Endozoicomonas gorgoniicola: one gene and its partner. The protein of the gene in region 2 interacts with the protein of the main gene of each other region in a pairwise test. Links are inferred from orthologs where the notes say so. Each region holds a gene or a part of one and is shown on either strand. Other genes may lie near its edges. The genes, in order: rlmKL and typA.

Region 1 (6,927 bases), 1.4 Mb from region 2 along the record:
GGCAGTACAAAGGTTTGAGAACCAGCCTTCGTTTTTGAAAGGCTTGAACAAGGGTGTGGCTTTATGATTGTCCGGATCCAGAAACTTCGCGTTCATTATCTGGCAGAAAGAGATTTTTTTGTTGTCTTTTTCCAGTTTTACCAGCAGGGCAAACAGTTCTTCGTACTGACCGGATGCCAACAGCTGGTTCATCAAGGCGATCTGCTGGTTCGCATGCTCACGACCGGCACTGTTCCACCAGGTAGCGGCATCGGCTTTGAGTTCTTTCAGGCGCTGGTTGATCAGGGCTGAGGCAAATTCAGGATAGTCTTCGCTCATCTGGCCCAGAATACCGTAAGGATGCAGAATCGCAGTTTCCTGACGTTCCAGACCGTTCTTGTCATAGATAGCCATCAGCTCATCCAGCTGTTCTTCCAGTCCCTGCCGGGATTGTGAAATAACACGGGTGTTCAGGGTTTTCTGGCTGGCTGAGTGGGTGAGTTTTACAGAGCTGGGGGCAGAGTGTTTGAGCGTAGTGACCTGACCTTTTGCCGCTGACTGGTCAGCTGGAACATTACCCGTATCGTCATAAGACCGGCCGCTGGGGGTTCGGTTCTGTGTCGATGTCAGGTTCATCATCGCGGGCCTCCTTGCATTGCCTTTTATGATTTCCGTGTAACTTGAGACCCGGCTTTATTAAGGAAGTTCGCTAACTGGTCAGGCTGGCTGTCACCAATGTCAGTAACCCTGACAATGACAGTAGAGGGAAAATGGAGCTATACAGTTTATGACTAAATTGCATAAAAAAAATTCCAAATCTGGTGTTTGTATCAGAATTACGTATAATTCCGCCGGTTTATCTTGACACTTCTTCTTCGGATTTCTGCATGTACCAACTTGGCCGCAAATTACTGTTCTGTCTTTCAGCTGAAAATGCTCACGATATGGCTCTTGAGATGATTGCGGCTGGTCAACGTCTGGGTGTTACCGGATTGATAGCACCGAAAGTACCTTCCCGTCCACGTCAGGTGATGGGGCTGACCTTTGACAACCCGGTCGGCCTGGCTGCGGGCATGGATAAGGACGCAGACTGCATCGACGGCATGGGCGCCCTGGGGTTTGGCCACGTTGAGCTGGGTACTGTTACCCCTCGCCCTCAGCCGGGTAACCCGAAGCCTCGTGCGTTTCGTATCCCTGAGCGCAATGCCCTGATCAACCGTATGGGCTTCAACAATAAGGGTGTGGACCATCTGGTTGAGAACGTACGGAAATGCAACTACAAAGGTGTGATCGGTATCAATATTGGTAAAAATTTCGATACTCCGGTTGAAAATGCCAACAGTGACTATCAGATCTGTCTGCGCAAGGTTTACGCCCATGCGGGTTATGTAGCTGTAAACCTGTCTTCCCCGAATACTCCGGGACTGCGTGAACTGCAGTACGGTGACGCCTTGAAAAGCCTGCTGGATATGCTGAAGCAGGAACAGGCTGCCTTGACTGAACGTTATGGTCGTAAAGTTCCCATTGCCATCAAAATTGCCCCGGATATGACCGAAGAAGAGATTGCCGGAATTGCTCAGGAGCTGGTGGCGTATGAGCTGGATGGCGTTATTGCCACCAATACCACTTTGTCCCGTGATGCCGTACTGGGGCTGCCTAATGCCCGGGAACAGGGCGGTTTGAGTGGCGCGCCATTGAGCGATCGTTCCACCGAGGTGATTCAGCTGCTTTCATCTGAGCTGTCCGGCAGACTGCCGATCATCGGTGTGGGTGGTGTAATGGATGCCAGAACCGCAGCAGACAAGATCAAGGCAGGTGCCAGCCTGGTACAGCTGTACTCAGGATTTATCTACAAAGGCCCGACCCTGATTCGTGAAGCAGCGGAAGCGGTATACTCCTGCGACCGCTGATCGCTTTATTGACAGTTCTTGCAGGTAGCGGCTGTAGATAGCTGCTGTAGATCGCTGCGAAGGCAAAATACAAGAAAGCCCCGGTAAGCCGGGGCTTTCTTGTCCTGAAAGGCTTTTACAGAAGCGTTATAAGTCAAAGATGGCTGGTGTCGGATATCCGATGAACACCCGATACGCCGATCATGCCATCCCAGTTGTCGACACGACCTTCCCGCCAGCCAGTCAACCAGGCCTGACGAAGTTGTGGTTCCTCGTGTGGGCAGATATCCTTGGAGCGGCCAGACACGCCTGTTTGATATCCCTTGGTATAGGCTCTGTCTGTTTTATCCCTTTTTTGTCTTTTCATCATGTGGTACTGCCTCTTGCTGGTACGTTTGTTGATTGCCTCCATGGCATCCCTTGATGCTTCCCGGTGCACAGCATTCCGGCAGCTCCCCGAGTCGAAGCAACCCTGGAAGCTGTTGAAGGCTCCGGGGGCATGTCTTGCAGGGAAAGTCTACGGGTCAATTTCTATCGAATATTAATTGAGCTGTCGAGAAATAAAATCTGATAAAAATAAAATTTTTAATAACTATTTAGAATTTATGCGCTGTCATCGTAACGCTATACATCGTAACGCTATACATCGTAACGCTATACATCGTGACGCTATACATCGTGACGCTATAAATCGTGACGCTATAAATCGTTAATTCTTCAGGAAAGCCTGCAATCGCGCAGTCTTCCTGAGCAAACCGTCCATGAGGGTGCCCTGGCTGTGCTAAGTAAAGCGCTTTCCCATGCCTCTCCAGAAAAATAGAGTTCAGAAATGAGTTCAATTGAATTTTTTGCCAGTTGCCCGAAAGGGCTGGAATACCTGCTGGCTCAGGAGCTGAAACAGCTCGGTGCGCAGACCGTGCAGGAAACGGTAGCCGGGGTCAGTTTCAGTGGTGGTCTGGAAGTCGCTTACCGTGGGTGCATGTGGTCCCGGCTGGCGAGCCGGATTCTGTTGCGACTGGGTGAGATTAACAGCGCCACCAAAGAACAGCTCTACGATGGGGTAAAGTCTTTTGAATGGGACGACCATCTGGACAGTAGCAGCAGCTTTCGCATTGATTTCACGGGTTCAACGCCAGATATCAATCACACCCGCTTTGGCGCCCAGGTGGTGAAAGACGCTATTGTTGACCAGCTGCGCGATGAGCATGGCTGGCGCCCTTCGGTCAATGCCAGCAATCCGGATCTGCGTATCAATGTGCATGCCCGTGGTGAAAAAGCCTTTGTTTCTATTGACCTGTCCGGGCAGAGTCTGCATCAGCGTGGTTACCGGCTGGAAGCGGGTACTGCACCGCTGAAAGAAAATCTGGCCGCTGCTTTGCTGATTCGGGCTGGCTGGCAGGAGAAAATGAAAACAGGTGCCACGCTGGTTGACCCTATGTGTGGCTCCGGTACGTTGCTGATCGAAGGTGCCATGATGATGGCGGACATTGCACCCGGCCTGATGCGTGCGCGTTTTGGCTTTGACCGCTGGATGGGGCATGTGCCGAAAATCTGGATGAATATTCTGGAAGAAGCCCGTGAGCGCCGTAAAGTCGGGCTGGCAAGTGTTCAGTCCAGTATCATTGGTTTCGAAGGGTTGTCGTCGGTTGCTCACCGGGCAAAAGGAAACCTCGAACGCATGGGGCTGTCCAGACTGGTCAGTGTTCGCCAGCAGGAACTGAAAGATTTGCAGCTGGATGCAGATCTGCCGGACGGTCTGGTGATCTGCAACCCGCCTTATGGTGAGCGTATGGGCGACGAGGCCAGTCTGGTGTACCTGTACCAGCATCTGGGTGAGAAGCTGAAACAGAACTGTCCGGGCTGGGAAGCCGCCATCTTTACCGGTACGCCAGCGCTTGTTCGTAGCCTGGGTATGGGGCCGAAAAAGACTTACTCCCTCTTTAATGGAGCGCTGCCGTGTAAATTGTTCCTGTACGATATTCGTGAAAAACAGGAGCAGCCGGTTTCTGCCAGTGCTGAACCAACAAAAGCCAATATTCCTTCTGTTACTTACCGTTCAGAAGGTGCCACGATGTTTGGCAACCGTTTGAAGAAAAATCTTCGGACCATTGGCAAGTGGGCGCGTAAAAGTAAAATCCAGTGTTACCGTCTTTATGATGCGGATATGCCGGAATATGCGGTGGCTGTTGATGTCTATGGTGACTGGGTGCATGTGCAGGAATACGCCGCACCGGCTTCTATCAATGAAGAAAAGGCGAAAGAACGTCTGCTGGAAGCGCTGGGCGTGATCCCTGAGATTCTGGAAATTCCCCGTGAACAGGTGGTCTTCAAACAACGTAAACGTCAGTCCGGAACCAGCCAGTACAACTGCGTGGATGAGGTGGGTCAGATGATGGAGGTTGAAGAAGGCGGTTGTCGTCTGCTGGTCAACCTGCGCGACTATCTGGACACCGGGTTGTTCCTGGATCACCGGCAGATGCGCTTGCGTATTCAGAAGGAAGCGAAAGGTAAAAAATTCCTTAACCTGTTCTGTTATACGGCAACGGCAACGGTCCATGCGGCTGTTGGTGGAGCCAGTACGACCACCAGTGTAGATCTCTCGAACACCTATCTGGACTGGGGGCGAAAAAACCTGGCTTTGAATGGACTGAGCGAAGTACGCCACCGCTTTGAGCGGGAAGACTGCCTGAAGTGGATTGAACAGGATAAAAACGACTATGACCTGATTTTTATCGACCCACCCACCTTCTCAAACTCCAAGAAGTTCGAAGGTGTGTTTGATGTGCAGCGTGATCATGGTCATCTGATCAAACTGGCAATGCGTCGTTTGAATGAAGGCGGTACCCTGTATTTTTCCAACAACTTCCGTCGTTTCAAGCTGGATGAGAAGGTAGCGGCAGAGTTCGAGGTAAAAGAAATTTCCGGTCAGACCGTTGATAAAGACTTCCAGCGTCGCAGCAACATTCACCGTAGCTGGATGATTCGCCATAAAGGTTAAAGTTTGTTTTTATACAAACGTCATCGTTCCCGCTAAAACGGGAACGATGATAAAAAGTTTACAGAGGCTTTTCATGGGCGGGGAGTCACGGCAATTGTCATTTTCAGGTTATAATGGCGAACTTCCTTACAATTAATTTGGCTGGCCTTTGTTTGCGAAAAGACTGGTCGTCACTGGACCCGGATTGAATGTTCAGACCCTTACCCTTTTTCATTGGTTTGCGGTATACGCGAGCCAAGCGGCGAAATCATTTTATTTCCTTTATTTCATTGATGTCGATGATCGGGCTGACGCTCGGTGTGTGTGTGCTGATTATCGTTATGTCGGTGATGAACGGCTTTGACCGGGAACTGCGCACCCGAATTCTGGGTATGGTTCCCCACGCTTCTATTACCGCAGTCAGCGGGGGCATGTCAGAGTGGCAGGAGGTGCTGGAGCGGGCTGTTGAATTCGACGGAGTGGAAGCCGCCGCACCGTTTATTGATGGTCAGGGCATGCTGGCGAACGGGTCTATTGTTCGTGGTGCCATGGTCTATGGCATTGAGCCTGAGTATGAGAAGCAGGTGTCTATCATCAATGACCACATGGTTCAGGGGTCACTGGATGATCTGAAACCGGGGGAGTTCGGGATTGTTCTGGGTGAGCTGTCTGCCCAGTATCTCGGTGTGACACTGGGCGATAAAGTGACGATGGTGCTGCCGGAAGCCAATGTGAATCTGGCAGGCGTGTTCCCCAGGATGCGACGTTTTACCGTGGTCGGGTTGTTCTCTGTCGGGGCTGATCTGGACGGCAGTCTTTCCTATATCAATATTCAGGATGCCGCTCGTTTTTTGCAGGTGCCAGAAGGCGTAGAAGGTATTCGCCTGAAAATGCACGACTTGTTCCGGGCTCCGGCTATTGCCTGGGATCTGGCGATGACACTGCCCGGGCGTTATTTTGTGCAGGACTGGACCCGTACCCAGGGGCGTTTGTTCCAAGCCATCCAGATGGAAAAAACCATGGTCGGTTTGCTTCTGACCCTGATTGTTGCCGTGGCTGCGTTTAATATTGTTTCTACCCTGGTCATGGTGGTGACGGATAAGCAGTCTGATATTGCTATCCTGCGGACACTGGGTGCCAGCCCGAGAACCATTATGGGTATCTTCATGGTGCAGGGTTCCCTGATCGGTATCATTGGTACGGTACTGGGTGTGGTACTGGGTGTGATTGCGGCTTTGAATGTGGCTGGTATTGTGTCAACCATTGAGCAGGTGCTGAGTATTCGCTTCCTGAGCCCGGATGTCTATTTCATTTCCTATCTCCCTTCTGAACTTAAATGGCAGGATGTCACTGTGATCAGTGTGACGGGTTTGTTGATGAGTTTCCTGGCGACTCTGTACCCGGCCTGGCGTGCTTCCAAAACTCAACCGGCGGAGGCGCTACGTTATGACTGAACAGGCTGTGAGTGAACAGAGAAGCGACGTTTTAAAATGTACGGCTCTGGCAAAGAGTTTTGATGAAGGGCCACAGGAGCTGAAGGTTCTGAAGGATGTTAATCTTTTTGTTGCACCTTCTGAGCGTATCGCCATCGTAGGGGCTTCCGGTTCCGGCAAAACGACTCTACTGCAGCTGCTGGCAGGGCTGGATAAGCCCAGTTCCGGCGAGGTGCTGGTCTGTGAGCATAATCTGGCACATATGAAAGACCGTGAGCAGAACCGCCTGCGTAACCAGCATCTGGGTTTTGTCTATCAGTTTCATCATCTGTTGCCGGAATTTACTGCACTGGAGAACGTTTCCATGCCGTTGTTATTACGCAGGGGGATGTCTTTGAAAACGGTGCGACAGCAGTCAGAGCAGATGCTGGAACTGGTGGGAATGTCACACAGGGTGAAGCATAAGCCAGCTGAATTATCGGGTGGTGAACGACAGCGTGTGGCGATTGCCCGGGCGCTGGTGACCCGACCTGACCTGGTGTTTATGGATGAACCGACCGGCAATCTGGATCCGAATACCGCTGCCAGGGTTCATGAGCTGATGGCTGATTTATCCAGAGAGCTGACCACGAGTTTTATTGTGGTGACC
Region 2 (6,929 bases):
CCCATAGCTGGACGGGTGGAAGTCCGGATCAAAGATCGGGGTCAGGATATTTAGAAGTGCTTGTTGGACGATTCGGTCTTTTACTGCGGGGATTCCCAGCAGACGCTTTCCACCGTCTTCTTTGTCGATTTCTACACGCTTTACCGGTAGCGGTTTGTAGCGCTTTTCCCGCAATTCAAGCAGTAACTGTTCAAGATTACCACGCAGATTCGAGGCGTAGTCGCTCAGGCTCTGCCCATCTATTCCGGCCGCACCTTTCGCTTTCCATACCTTTTTGAATCCGTTGTAAAGCGCTTCCATCGTCAGCAAGCGCCCATACAGGCTATAATATACTCTCATCAGTTACTGTCTCACGACAGACAGATTGCGCCATCCTTCTACTGTGGCCGGATTCTTCATGGACATTCACAGGCGTTCTGGCTCAAGGCAATCTACCTGCTACCTGTCCTTTACTCCCGAGCGCGGCTCTTTCTTTTAGCAGGATTGTTCCCAACCTCACCAGCCGAAGATGTCCTGCCTCGTCAGGCAGCTTGTGCGCTCACAGTGTCATTCCTGCGGTCTGACTGTTCTTTAAGAATGCTTCACCCCTTCGCAACATCTGCCGCTTTTGACGACACATGCCCTACAGTCACTCTGGCTGTAGTCATTCCGGTTTTGCCCTCCGAACGGTTACCCGCCTTCACAGGCCGGAATTTCATCACTACTACAGGATCATCTGCCACCTCACACCACTGTTACCCTTGAGTTTCCTCTTGCGATAACAGCCCCTGAGATTCAGAGATTGATGCCAGGCTTCCCCAGTTACTAAACGGTTCCCTGTCAGAAATGCCACCCTCAAGCACAGAGTTGGGACTGACTGAGTATCGGGCTTTGCGCTATTTCGCACGCTTGCCGCTCCCAACCTGCCGAATCAGGTTCGCTTGCGCTGTGTACCTCTGACTTCCTATGGCTTCCTTCAGACCCAACCGTTGGCCAGTTACGCCCTTGCCATTCAGATTGCCTTCCCCTCAGTCGGGGCGGCTCAGGCTTCTTTCAGCCTGACGGGTTTGCCCGCTTCGCTGGGCAAACATTAGGTAAGGCGGGGCTATTGCCCCGTCCTTCCCACAGAACCGTGCGTACGGACCTCGTACACGGCTCCTGCACTCTCTATCCCTTAACAATAAGGGGCAAGAACGCCCGTTTTAACGCCTTCCAAATTGAACAACTTTATCTCATTGAACCAGTTGTTCGGCATGGCTAAATGCGACAGGGGACTGCACGCATTTCTCCATGAACGCATTTTGATGTACTTAAATGGTGGCTTGTAACCCAGTTGCTTCAGCCGACGATGCAGCTTCGCTGGTTTCTTCCACTGTTTCAGTTGTAAACATCTCAGCCTGCGCCTCATCCATCCTGTCAGCCGTTTTAATTCACGACTACAGTTCGCTATCCTGAAGTAATTAGCAAATCCTCGTATCACAGGGTTCAGTTCTCGGATTACTCCTTCAAGGTTCGTTCCCCGATTCCTTTTCGTGATTCGCTTTACCTTTGCTTTCAGTGCGTTGAGCTTCTTTTCCTGTATGCGCGTATAGCTGCTCAGGATTTCAACTCCCAGAAATTTCACACCCTCGCCGCTATGGGCTATGTGTGTTTTATTCTGGTTGACCGTCAGTTTCAGGTCTTGCTCCAGTACTTTGGTCGCCACTTTCAGAGCGTTTTCTGCCGCTGCTTTGGAGCCACACAGAATCAGGATATCGTCCGCATAGCGGACAATCCTGTGCTTGCGTCGCATCATTTCCTGATCAAACGCATCAAGATAGACGTTTGAGATTAAGGGACTGATCACTCCGCCCTGTGGACTGCCTGTTTCCGTGGCTTCCAGTTGATAGCCAACCATCACCCCGCTTTTCAGGAACATTCTGATCAGGTTCAGGATGCTTCCATCTGCCACTTTGTGCCTGAACGCCTTGAGAATTAACTCGTGGTCGAGTCGGTCAAAGCATTTGGACAAGTCCATGTCCACCACCCAGCGTCTGTCGTACTTCCGTATGAACAGGGTCGCCTTGGTAATGGCTTGATGGCAGCTTCGATTCGGTCTGTACCCATAGCTGGACGGGTGGAAGTCCGGATCAAAGATCGGGGTCAGGATATTTAGAAGTGCTTGTTGGACGATTCGGTCTTTTACTGCGGGGATTCCCAGCAGACGCTTTCCACCGTCTTCTTTGTCGATTTCTACACGCTTTACCGGTAGCGGTTTGTAGCGCTTTTCCCGCAATTCAAGCAGTAACTGTTCAAGATTACCACGCAGATTCGAGGCGTAGTCGCTCAGGCTCTGCCCATCTATTCCGGCCGCACCTTTCGCTTTCCATACCTTTTTGAATCCGTTGTAAAGCGCTTCCATCGTCAGCAAGCGCCCATACAGGCTATAATATACTCTCATCAGTTACTGTCTCACGACAGACAGATTGCGCCATCCTTCTACTGTGGCCGGATTCTTCATGGACATTCACAGGCGTTCTGGCTCAAGGCAATCTACCTGCTACCTGTCCTTTACTCCCGAGCGCGGCTCTTTCTTTTAGCAGGATTGTTCCCAACCTCACCAGCCGAAGATGTCCTGCCTCGTCAGGCAGCTTGTGCGCTCACAGTGTCATTCCTGCGGTCTGACTGTTCTTTAAGAATGCTTCACCCCTTCGCAACATCTGCCGCTTTTGACGACACATGCCCTACAGTCACTCTGGCTGTAGTCATTCCGGTTTTGCCCTCCGAACGGTTACCCGCCTTCACAGGCCGGAATTTCATCACTACTACAGGATCATCTGCCACCTCACACCACTGTTACCCTTGAGTTTCCTCTTGCGATAACAGCCCCTGAGATTCAGAGATTGATGCCAGGCTTCCCCAGTTACTAAACGGTTCCCTGTCAGAAATGCCACCCTCAAGCACAGAGTTGGGACTGACTGAGTATCGGGCTTTGCGCTATTTCGCACGCTTGCCGCTCCCAACCTGCCGAATCAGGTTCGCTTGCGCTGTGTACCTCTGACTTCCTATGGCTTCCTTCAGACCCAACCGTTGGCCAGTTACGCCCTTGCCATTCAGATTGCCTTCCCCTCAGTCGGGGCGGCTCAGGCTTCTTTCAGCCTGACGGGTTTGCCCGCTTCGCTGGGCAAACAAAAAAGTAAGGAGGCACAAGGCCTCCTCACACAGCAAACGCTGTTATTTATTTAGAACGGCTGGCACGCTTACGCTCATGCTCCTTCAGGAACTTCTTGCGCAAACGAATGTGGTTAGGTGTTACCTCTACCAGTTCATCGTCATCAATGAACTCCAGAGCCTGCTCCAGAGAGTGACGAATCGGTGGCGTCAGCTGAATGTTTTCATCAGAGCCGGAGGCACGGACGTTAGTCAGCTGCTTACCTTTAGTCGGGTTAACCACCAGATCGTTATCACGGTTATGCAGACCAATAATCTGGCCCTCATACACGTCAACATTAGGCGGCAGGAATAAACGACCACGGTCTTGTAGATTCCACAGGGCATAACCCAGCACCTTGCCGTTGACCATGGAAACCAGCACACCGTTCTGGCGATGAGTCACTTCACCGTCTTTTACGACACCGTAGTGATCAAAGACATTGGTCAGGATACCGCTACCGGACGTCATGGTCAGGAACTGGGAACGGAAACCGATCAGGCCACGGGCTGGCATGACGAATTCCAGACGTACACGACCTTTGCCGTCTGGTACCATATTGGTCAGTTCAGCTTTACGCAGACCCATCTCTTCCATCAGGGAACCCTGATGTTCTTCTTCGATGTCAATCACCACCTGTTCGTATGGCTCCTGTTTGACACCGTCGATTTCGCGTACCACTACTTCAGGGCGGGAAACACCCAGTTCGAAGCCTTCACGACGCATGGTTTCAATCAGAACAGACAGGTGCAGCTCACCACGACCCGATACTTTGAACTTGTCGGCGCTGTCGCCTTGTTCTACCCGCAGGGCAACGTTGTGCAGCAGTTCCTGCTCCAGACGATCCTTAATATTACGGGAAGTCACATACTTGCCATCCTGACCAGCAAACGGAGAGTCGTTAACCTGGAAGGTCATGCTAACGGTTGGCTCATCCACAGTCAGTGGTGGCAGCGCTTCAACATTATCCGGGTGGCACAGGGTGTCAGAGATATTCAGTTTGTCGATACCGGTCACGCAGACGATATCACCCGCACGGGCCTCTTCTACATCAACACGCTCCAGACCAAGATGGCCCATCACTTTCAGAATTTTGGCGCTGCGTACCTTGCCATCTGCACCAATCAGCTTGATCGGAGTGGAAGGCTTCAGAGTACCACGGGTGATACGACCCACACCGATAACACCCAGGAAGCTGCTGTAATCCAGGGCAGACACCTGCATCTGGAAAGGTGCGTCAACATCCACCTTGGGCGCCGGTACGTTGCGGGTAATCATTTCGAACAGTGGCGTCATGTCTTCCGCCATATTCTCAGGGTCATCACCGGCAATACCGTTCAGGGCAGAAGCGTAAATGATCGGGAAATCCAGCTGCTCTTCAGTTGCACCCAGACGGTCAAACAGGTCAAACACTTCATCCATTACCCAGTCAGGACGGGCGCCCGGACGGTCAATCTTGTTGATGACCACAATTGGGCGCAGTCCCTGCTCAAACGCCTTCTGGGTCACAAAACGCGTCTGGGGCATTGGGCCATCTACGGCGTCGACCAGCAGCAATACGGAGTCCACCATGGAGATAACCCGTTCGACTTCACCACCGAAGTCGGCGTGTCCCGGCGTGTCCACAATATTGATGTGGAAATCCTGCCAGTTGATCGCCGTATTTTTCGCCAGGATGGTAATGCCGCGCTCTTTTTCCTGATCGTTGGAATCCATGATGCGCTCAGCACCCTGATCCTTGCGACCCAGAGTACCGGACTGTTGTAGCAGTTTGTCTACCAGCGTCGTTTTACCGTGGTCAACGTGCGCTATGATGGCTATATTGCGAAGTTTTTCTATCACTTTCTTTCTCTCATCAAATCTCGTTTACAGTTCCTGCCTGAATAACACGGGCCACTTCTTCAGCGTCTATATTATTGGCCTGTTCCGCATACACCGAGGGGAAGGTGTTATTTTCAAGCAGGTAAGCCACATCGACCTCGTAACGGGCCATGTGACAGAAATTCCTTAAGCACAACTCTTTTTTCAGAGCGCCGAAGCTAAAGCGCATATCGGCAATATCGATCAACCCGAGAGTACCATCGGGCTGCTGCACAATATTGCCCAGGTGTGCTGAGCGAAAATACACGCCCAGCCTGTGCATTCTGGCGATCAGTCGGGCATTGTCTGCCAGTAACTGCTGTCTCTGCTGTTCGCTGACCAGAGGCAGCGCCTGCCGCAGGGTCTTGCCCGGCAACGGCTGATAATGCACTGCGGTTCTTGCAATAGACGGTATACGGTAGCAGTTAATTATCTTTACCGTCGGAATATTCAGTTGATGCAGCCTGTCGGCATTTCGTGCAAAACGAACAGAATAGGGCAGGAACCGGGCAGAACTGAACCGGCTTTTTACCATAAACAGTTTCAGGAACGAGCCATCGTTCAGACGCAGGACTTTATCACCATCCCCATCGCGCTCGATAACTTCTGCGCCCTTGCGCAAGGTCTGAAAATCCCTGTCAGAAAGTCGCTTGCCAAACAGCCGCCGCATCACCTGATATTTACCTGCAATCACCGGGGAAATTAAAAAGCGCTGAATATTAACGCATACCGATGAAAAATGCTCATTACAATCGTTATGAAAGCGTTAAAATGGATTTGCCTGGCAGCTGGGTACGCCTGCAGGCGCCGTAGTCACCCCCTCCCATCCCCATTGCACATTTGTGCTAATATTCCCCGCTTGCGGCTTTTTCATAGTCTTGACTCGGTTTGCATTGAGCAATGCTATGACTTCATCCACAATAGCGAACTCGTTAACTGATTGATTTTTAATGGCCATGTCAGAACCAGCCAAGGCCAGTGGCCTGCAGATTTATCTGCGGCTATTGTCCTATGTAAAGCCCTACACCGGCTTCTTTGTTATCAGCCTGCTCGGCTACGCCCTGTTTGCATTAAGCCAGCCCGCCTTTGCCCGGCTGCTGGAATACTTTGTAGAAGCCCTGGAAGGCAGCCATGCCACCATCAGCAAAGACCTGAGTGGATTTGTACCCATTGAAGTGTTTGCTTCGGCAGCACTGATACCAGCCGTTATGACCGTTATTGCGATTTTGCGCGGTATCGGCTCTTTTATGGGTAACTACTACCTCGCAAAAGTGGGTATGAATATCGTTCATGACCTGCGCTGTCTGATGTTCAACCACATGATGCAGCTGCCTAATGAATATTTCGACAACAATAACTCCGGTCATCTCATAGCCCGTATCACTTACAATGTTGGCATGGTGACCACTGCCGCCACTGACGCCATCAAGGTGGTGGTTCGTGAAGGCTTGACCGTGGTTTTCCTGATTTTGTACCTGTTGATGACAAACTGGAAGCTGACGCTGGTATTCTTTGCTGTGGGTCCTCTGATTGCATTGGTCGTGACAACGGCCAGCAAGCGTTTCCGTAAGCTGAGTTCAAAAATTCAGGACTCTATGGGTGACCTGACTCATGTCAGCTCTGAAAGCATTAATGGCTACAGAGTTGTACGGGGCTTTGGTGGCGAAGACTACGAAAGAGATCGTTTTAGAGGAGCCAGTACCAAAAACACCCGACAAAGCCTCAAAATGACCAAGGCTTCGGCTATTCACACGCCAACCCTGCAACTGCTGGTTAATTCTGCCCTTGCGATCCTGTTCTTTCTGGTACTCTGGCTGAAGGGTGATGCAACCACTGCCTCTCTGGTCAGTTTTGTGACCGCAGCTGCCCTGCTTCCGAAACCGATTCGTCAGCTCAGTGA

What was found.
Region 1: the proteins of typA (region 2) and rlmKL interact in binary tests that used the Escherichia coli proteins (3 or more experiments, as listed by UniProt). The link is inferred for Endozoicomonas gorgoniicola from one-to-one orthologs.

Annotation. Positions count from the first base shown.
Region 1 is NZ_JAPFCC010000001.1:2,703,037-2,709,963, reverse strand. What follows is about bases 2,302-5,281. They hold rlmKL (bifunctional 23S rRNA (guanine(2069)-N(7))-methyltransferase RlmK/23S rRNA (guanine(2445)-N(2))-methyltransferase RlmL), read left to right. Parts: upstream 2,302-2,697; coding sequence 2,698-4,866; downstream 4,867-5,281. Other genes in these bases: NX722_RS12435 (lipoprotein-releasing ABC transporter permease subunit), read left to right, coding at 5,055-5,281. In the rest of the region: NX722_RS12455 (coiled-coil domain-containing protein), read right to left, coding at 1-618; NX722_RS12450 (quinone-dependent dihydroorotate dehydrogenase), read left to right, coding at 867-1,889; rmf (ribosome modulation factor), read right to left, coding at 2,023-2,235; more of NX722_RS12435, read left to right, coding at 5,282-6,299; NX722_RS12430 (ABC transporter ATP-binding protein), read left to right, coding at 6,292-6,927. UniProt on the Escherichia coli protein: Specifically methylates the guanine in position 2445 (m2G2445) and the guanine in position 2069 (m7G2069) of 23S rRNA. Methylation occurs before assembly of 23S rRNA into 50S subunits.
Region 2 is NZ_JAPFCC010000001.1:4,119,748-4,126,676, forward strand. Bases 2,605-5,586 are described here. They hold typA (translational GTPase TypA), read right to left. Parts: upstream 5,012-5,586; coding sequence 3,197-5,011; downstream 2,605-3,196. Other genes in these bases: NX722_RS18700 (hypothetical protein), read left to right, coding at 3,001-3,204; NX722_RS18710 (protein kinase family protein), read right to left, coding at 5,025-5,586. Outside these bases: ltrA (group II intron reverse transcriptase/maturase), read right to left, coding at 1-339; NX722_RS18690 (hypothetical protein), read left to right, coding at 921-1,073; ltrA (group II intron reverse transcriptase/maturase), read right to left, coding at 1,154-2,419; more of NX722_RS18710, read right to left, coding at 5,587-5,699; lipid A export permease/ATP-binding protein MsbA, read left to right, coding at 5,980-6,929. UniProt on the Escherichia coli protein: A 50S ribosomal subunit assembly protein with GTPase and nucleotide-independent chaperone activity, required for 50S subunit assembly at low temperatures, may also play a role in translation.